One region of the Streptomyces sp. NPDC002619 genome, then DNA from elsewhere that is predicted to be linked to it. Evidence: riboswitches for the same ligand, from Rfam matches in the RefSeq annotation. Region 1 holds a riboswitch; the other holds the start of a gene.
The links. A riboswitch is a leader RNA that binds a small molecule or an ion and turns the genes downstream of it on or off. The one in region 1 is predicted to bind cyclic di-AMP.

Region 1 (3,397 bases):
GGAGTACGAGGCCCGGGCCAAGGAGCCGAACCGGCACCTGCTGGGCTGACCACGGGCGCCGGAATTAAACCCGTGCGCTCGGGGTCCTTCGCATGGCGTACACTGGTTTCAACGACGCGGGGTGGAGCAGCTCGGTAGCTCGCTGGGCTCATAACCCAGAGGTCGCAGGTTCAAATCCTGTCCCCGCTACTGAAGGCTCAGGGCCGGAATCCAGAAATTGGATTCCGGCCCTGAGTGTTTTGCCACGGCATTTCCCGCGGCTTCCGTGTTTCCCGTCACACCCGCTCATCCGGTCGGCCCACAGCGCTCGCCGCCCGCATCCGCCCCGGCAAACCTGGACGGACGTATGCCGAGACGCGGGAGACGAGCAGTGCGCTCTGGTGAGGTGGACGAGGGGCCGTACGCCAGGGCCGGCGGGCGGCTGCCCGGCGATCCCGTGCCCGGCACGGGCCTGCGCGGCGTCCACGAGGAGCGCGTGGAGCGGCGGACCTCGCTGGCGCGGTCGCTCGTGCGGATACTGCCCGCGCTGCTGGTCGTCGGCGGAATCCTGTACGGCGTCCTCACCCCGATGGAATTCACCGCCGCCCCGTTCTTCACGGCCGCCCCGCTCGTCGCCGCCCCCCTCACCTCGCTCCGCGCCACCGTCGTCACCGGGGTGGCGGCCGCCGCCGGCACCCTCGCGGTGCATGCCGGGTTCAGCTCCCAGACGAGTGCCGGGTCCGTCACCGAGGACGTCACCGTGGCGACGGTCGCCCTGCTGGCCGTCGGCATCAACCGCGTCGTCCGCCTCGGTGACAAGCGGCTGGCCTCCGCCCGCGAGATCGCCGAGGCCGCCCAGCGCGCCGTACTGCCCGAACCCGCCGAGCACATCGGTGGGTTCGAGATCGCGGCGCGGTACGAGGCGGCGCAGGCGGGCGCGTTCATCGGCGGTGACCTGTACGCGGTGCAGGACAGCCCGCACGGCGTGCGGATCATCGTCGGGGACGTACGCGGGAAGGGCATGGGAGCCGTGGCGGCCGTCGCGGTCGTGATCGGGGCCTTCCGGGAGGCCGCAGAGCAGGAGGCCACGCTGGAGGCGGTGGCGCAGCGGCTGGAGCGGGCGCTGACTCGGGAAGATACGCGCCGCGAAGGGATCGACACCTATGAGGGGTTCACGACGGCCGTCCTCGTCGAGATCCCGCACGGCGACGAAGCGGTCCGGTTCCTCAACCGGGGGCATCCGCCGCCCCTGCTCCTGCATGCCGACGGCCGGCTGAAGGCGCTGCTCACCGGGGAGCGCGCGCTGCCGCTCGGCATGGGCGAGCTGGGTGTGTGGCCCGACCGTGCCGAGGAGACCGGCTTCCCGTGCGGGGCCACGCTGCTGCTGTACACCGACGGTCTGACCGAGGCCCGCGACGCGCACGGCTGGTTCTACGACCCCGAGCGGCGGCTGGCCGGGCGTACCTTCGACGATCCGTGCACGCTGCTCGGGGTGCTCGCCGAGGAGGTGCGGCGGCACTCGGGGGGCGGGATGACGGACGACATGGCGCTGCTGGCCGTACGGCGTCCTTGATCGTTGTCACGGGTGGTGATCGGGTAGAAGCCCTCCGATAACAACTGATACACCGTCAGGCTCTGTGAAATTCCCTGGCGGTGGTAGGGCGGCGGTCAACTCGCCCGATTTTCACCAGTCGTGGCCCGTAAGTCCGTACCGAAAACGTTAATGATCACGCGGAACGGCTTGGAATCTGCCCTCCGAGTCTATTAACGTTCGATAACGCAGCGCGGTCGTCCCAGCCGTCACAAGAGGCGGCTCCGTGCGCACGCGCCGAATCCCGCGAGGGAACCGGGGAACCACCACCTTGGGGTGAATCACGCGGATGCCGCCGTGAAGTCACGGCCGGTATACGCGCGTAGGAGACCTTCCTGCTCCGAACCCGTCAGCTAACCCGGTAGGCGAAGGAAGGAAAGGAGTACGCCCGAGTGGCGTCCAACCGGCCTGCTCCAGCAGCCCCGTTCGTACCGAGCCAGCGCAGCACCGAGACCTTCGGGTACGACGGTCCGCGCGCCGACGAGGGGCCCTGGGAGGAGTGGAACCCCACCGAGGAATCCATCCGCCCCCTGCGTGGCCGGCACCGCGTCGGCAAGCAGCGCGGTGGCGGACTCGCCCGCAGCTCCACGGTCCTCGGCGTCGGTGTCATAGCCGCCGTCGGTGCGGGCGGCATGGCCAGCGCCAACACCGGCAAGGCTCCGGTGTCCATCTCCATGCCCGACCTGCCCTCCGTCAGCTCCCTGCTGAGCGACGCGCCCTCCTCCGACGCGCCCAAGAGCTCCGGCTCCACCGCCGCCCTCAGCACTGTCGGCGTGACCCAGGCCGACACCGCCAAGGGCACCACCGACGCCGGTGAGGCCCTGCGCAACCGGATCATGGCCCAGGCCGAGCAGCAGCAGGGCCAGGTCGAGACCAAGGCCGCCGCCGCTGCCGTGGCCGCCGCCGACAAGCAGGTCGCGGAAGAGGCCGCCAAGGCGGAGCAGGCTGCCGCGGCGAAGGCCGCCGACGCCAAGGCCGCCGCGGAGGCAGCCGCCAAGAAGAAGGCCGAGGAGGAGCGCCTCGCCGCGCTGGCCAAGCAGTTCACGCTGCCGACCTCCTCGTACACGATCACCGGCACCTTCGGCCAGGCCGGCTCCATGTGGTCCTCCGGCTACCACACCGGCCTAGACTTCGCCGCCCCCACGGGCACCCTGATCAAGGCCATCCACACCGGCACGATCACCGAGGCGGGCTGGGCCGGCGCGTACGGCTACCGCACGATCCTCACCCTCGACGACGGCACCGAGCTGTGGTTCTGCCACCAGTCCTCGATCAACGTCAGCGTCGGCCAGAAGGTCAACACCGGCGACGTCATCGGCCGCGTCGGCGCCACCGGCAACGTCACCGGCCCGCACCTGCACCTCGAGGTCCACCCCGGCGGCCAGGCCACGGGCATCGACCCGATGCCGTGGCTGCGCGACAAGGGCCTCACCCCCTGACGCACCTTCCTGATCCCCGGCGGTCCTGACGACAACCCCCCGACGTCTGGGCCGCCGGTCAGGTGTTTACTGGATCTTTCCGGCGCCGGCGGAATCGGGCGCTCCGGTCCGTGCGTTGAATTGAAGCATGACTTCTCTGCGCAAACTCGGCTCCTCCGACCTCGAGGTCTTCCCGCTTGCCCTCGGCGGCAACGTCTTCGGCTGGACCGCCGACGAGACGACGTCCTTCGGCGTGCTCGACGCCTACACGGCCGCCGGCGGCAACTTCGTCGACACCGCCGACTCCTACTCGGCGTTCGCCCCCGGCAACAAGGGCGGCGAGTCCGAGACCGTCATCGGCAAGTGGATCAAGGCCCGCGGCAACCGCTCCGACGTCGTCATCGCGACC
Region 2 (3,397 bases), on a different contig from region 1:
CCCTTCGCAACACCGCCTCGTCCAGTACGGCGCTCAGCTCCAGCGGCGGATTCGACCGCAGCACGTCCTGCCGGGCCAGCCGCACCTCCACCAGCGTGTCCAGCCGGTCGTCCGCAGCGCTGTCCGGCTCGCCCACGGCCGCCCGGGTCACCGCCCGCGCGTACTCAGGCGTCTGCAACAGCCCCGGTACCACCAGCGTCTCAAGCGTGCGCATCCCGCTGGCCTGCGACTCCAGGCTGATGAAGTCCCGGTAGGCGGGCGGCAGCACCCCGCGATAGGCGTGCCACCAGTGGTGACGGCCGTAGCCGTTCTCCGAGCCCGCCAACGCCAGCAGCAGCTCGCGCAGTTGACCGTCCGCCACACCATAGGCGTCCAGGAGTAACCGCACATCGGCCGCTTTCGCGCCGCTCGCACCCGTCTCGATACGGCTCACTTTCGACTGGTGCCACCCCACCATCCGGGCCGCCTCACCGCTCGTGAGACCCGCACCGGTGCGCAGGGAGCGCAGTTCGGCGCCCAGCTTCCGGCGGCGCACCGCGGGACCGTGCTGCATGCGCTACTCCTTACTCGGCATTACTCCTTACGTGCCGCCCAAATACGCTCTGCCGTCGCAGAGTTCACCGCTTTGAGCGACAGATATATGCATATCTTGGTGGATCGCCACCGTGACCGACGTGGTGATGGCAGTCTGACGACGAAGCACCAGTCCGGGACCGTACTCGAACCATCCGCTCCGTGTCGGACTGCGGTCCCGTGGGAAAGGGACAACGTCGCCATGGCAGACCATCTGGAAGCATCCGTAACTCTGCCGAGCGATCCCGCCTCGGTCTCCGCGGCCCGCTCCTACGTACTCGGCACCCTCGCGGAGTGGGGCCTGCCTGCGGACACGGAAGTCGCCGACACCATCCGGCTCATCGTCTCCGAACTCACCACCAACGCCGTACAGCACACCCTCGGTCAGTCACCCACCTTCACGGTGGACATGGTGCTCATCCGTGACGAACACCTCCGCATCGGCGTCACGGACAGTCATCCCCGCTTCCCCAAGAGACTGCCCGCCGCCGTCCAGCAGGACAATGGACGCGGCATGGTCATCATCCGCTGGCTCACCGCGGAATGCGGCGGCAAACTGCGCGTCCGTCCCACGCGCGAGGGCGGCAAGACCGTCTCCATCGAACTCCCCTGGACAGTCCCGGCCCAGCCCCTCACGACGGCGACCCAGCAGGAGCCGTGAGACTCTCCGGCTCCTGCTGGGTCGGTCGCCGAGGGCGGGGCCGCACGCCTGCGGCCGTCAGCCCTCGGGCAGTTCAGCTCACGCGGCCGTACCAGACGCTCCGCGTCCAGATCTTCTGCAGCCTCACCACGTCACCGGACTTCGGCGCGTGCCAGATCCTTCCCTTCCCGGCATAGATGCCGACGTGGTAGACGCTCGAGCCATAGTGGAAGAACACCAGGTCACCGGCCTTGCGGTTCCTGGCCGAGATATGACGCGTTCTGTTGTACTGCTGGGCGGCCGTCCGCGGCAGCCTCTTGCCCGCCTTCTTGAACGAGTAGAGCGTGAGCCCGGAACAGTCGAACCTGCGCGGCCCGGTGGCACCCCACTGGTACGGGGAGCCCTTCATCGAGGCCGCGATCCGGAGTGCCTTCGTCGCCGTCGCCCTCGTCGCGGCGGCGGCGTCCGTGGCCACGCCCGGAACCACGATCGAGCCGCCCATGGCGGCGATGGTGAGCGCCGAGGCCGTACCAGCCCGGACCATCAGCGACGGGACACGATTGAGCGCAGTCATGCGCAACCCTTCGTCAGCCGCCTGTGAAGGATGACCTGTCGGATTCGGACTGGCGAAGTAGCCCGGCCGCGTTGCCGCGGCTTCACCCCAAGGGCCGGTCGGAACGAACCTTCAGACGAACGAACGTCCGTTCCGGCGACCCGTCTTGCCTGGGTCCTCCACTCCTGCCGATCCACTGCCGTCGACCGGTCATCCGGGCGGCGGCAGGACTCGGCGTCCGCCCGGACCGCCCCGCCGCTGTGGCGGGGGCTTGTCGTCAGACAGGGATCCTCACTCACGCGTGTCCGAAAATCCCAAAGGAACCGGGGATTTGTGGTGTTACTCACCATTCGCCCGTTCGGGTCCACGGTGCCTTGTTCGCACCCTCGTCCAGGAGTTGACGAGCCCTCGGACCAGCGCGGGAGCACCTCGCCGAGCCCCTCGGCGGGCGCCCCGCGCATCCCGCGCGACGCCGAAAAAAAATGCTTTTCTACGCCGAACAGGGGTACGTCGTTTGGGTCGTTTCAACTCGGGCCGGGGTGTCCGGTCGTCGAGTGTGCGGCACCCCGGTCCCGGACGCCCGCGCCGGCCCATGCGTCAGGGCGGCGGCAAAGACACCCGCGCCGTGCGGCGCTCACCGTCCAGGACCCGCAATGCCCGTGCCAGCGTGGCCGCATGCAGCTCCGTCTCGCCCCGCTGATGCATCGTCGCCAGCGCGTCCTGCAGCTCCGCCGCCTTGCGCACCAGCGCCTGGGCCGCCCGCAGCCCGCGATACGTGTCCCCGTCCGACGCCGGATTGATCCGGCCCAGCAGGTCGACCACTTCCAGGTAACGGTCGATCAACTCGCCCTCGGCGCGGGTCAGGGCGGGCAGCGGCGGGAGTTCCGGTGGCAGCATCGGCCGCTCACCCCGCGTCGGGCGTGCGGCGGGAGGCCTTGCGGCTGGGGATGATGCCGTCCACCAGTCCATACGCCAGCGCGCCCGGGGCGTCCAGGATCAGATCCCGTTCGAGGTCCTCGTGGACCTGCTCCGCGCTACGACCGGTGTGCCGAACGAGCATTCCTTCCAGCAGCACCCGGACCCGACCCAACTCCTCCGCCTGGATGACGAGATCGCTCGGCTGCCCCTGCACCGGCTCGGGCAGCGACGGCTGCTGGACCACCATCCGTGCGCCCGGCAGCGCGAACCGCTTGCCCGGCGTACCGGCCGCGACCAGCAAGGCCGCCGACGAGCCGGCCTGCCCCAGGCAGATCGTCTCCACGTCGCAGCCGACGTAGCGCATCGTGTCGTAGATCGCCGCCATGGCGCTGAACGAGCCGCCGGGGGAGTTCACGTACAGCGAGATGTCCCGGTCCGGATCGTGGTGCTCGAGGTGCATGAACTGCGCCATCACGTCGTTGGCCGCCGTGTCGTCGATCGATGTGCCGAGGAAGACGATCCTCTCCTCCAGCAGCCTCGAGTACGGGTCGAGCGTCCGCTGGCCGGCGCTCGTGCGCTCGGTGAACTCCGGCAGGACATAGCGGGCGGACGGTCGGGTCATGGCATACCCCTCCTCGCGGCAGAGCCGTCTCCGGCAGAGAGCTCTCTGTAGAAAATGTACAGGACGTACAGAGTGGGGTCCTCCGGTCGCA

Region 2: linked by a shared signal. The riboswitch ahead of ACFYXB_RS10250 (C40 family peptidase) and the one ahead of ACFYXB_RS30255 (M23 family metallopeptidase) in region 1 are both predicted to bind cyclic di-AMP.

Annotation. Positions count from the first base shown of each region.
Region 1 covers NZ_JBIAQV010000024.1:96,727-100,123, forward strand. Annotated here, with positions in the region: gene ACFYXB_RS30240 (dihydrofolate reductase family protein) at 1-49, shown strand, start outside; tRNA gene ACFYXB_RS30245 (tRNA-Met) at 116-189, shown strand; gene ACFYXB_RS30250 (PP2C family protein-serine/threonine phosphatase) at 371-1,552, shown strand; cyclic di-AMP (ydaO/yuaA leader) riboswitch at 1,796-1,955, shown strand; gene ACFYXB_RS30255 (M23 family metallopeptidase) at 1,963-3,009, shown strand; gene ACFYXB_RS30260 (aldo/keto reductase) at 3,137-3,397, shown strand, end outside.
Region 2 covers NZ_JBIAQV010000004.1:198,888-202,284, reverse strand. Annotated here, with positions in the region: gene ACFYXB_RS10260 (helix-turn-helix transcriptional regulator) at 1-553, opposite strand, end outside; gene ACFYXB_RS10255 (ATP-binding protein) at 776-1,234, shown strand; gene ACFYXB_RS10250 (C40 family peptidase) at 1,308-1,787, opposite strand; cyclic di-AMP (ydaO/yuaA leader) riboswitch at 1,790-1,984, opposite strand; gene ACFYXB_RS10245 (hypothetical protein) at 2,364-2,663, opposite strand; gene ACFYXB_RS10240 (ATP-dependent Clp protease proteolytic subunit) at 2,671-3,306, opposite strand.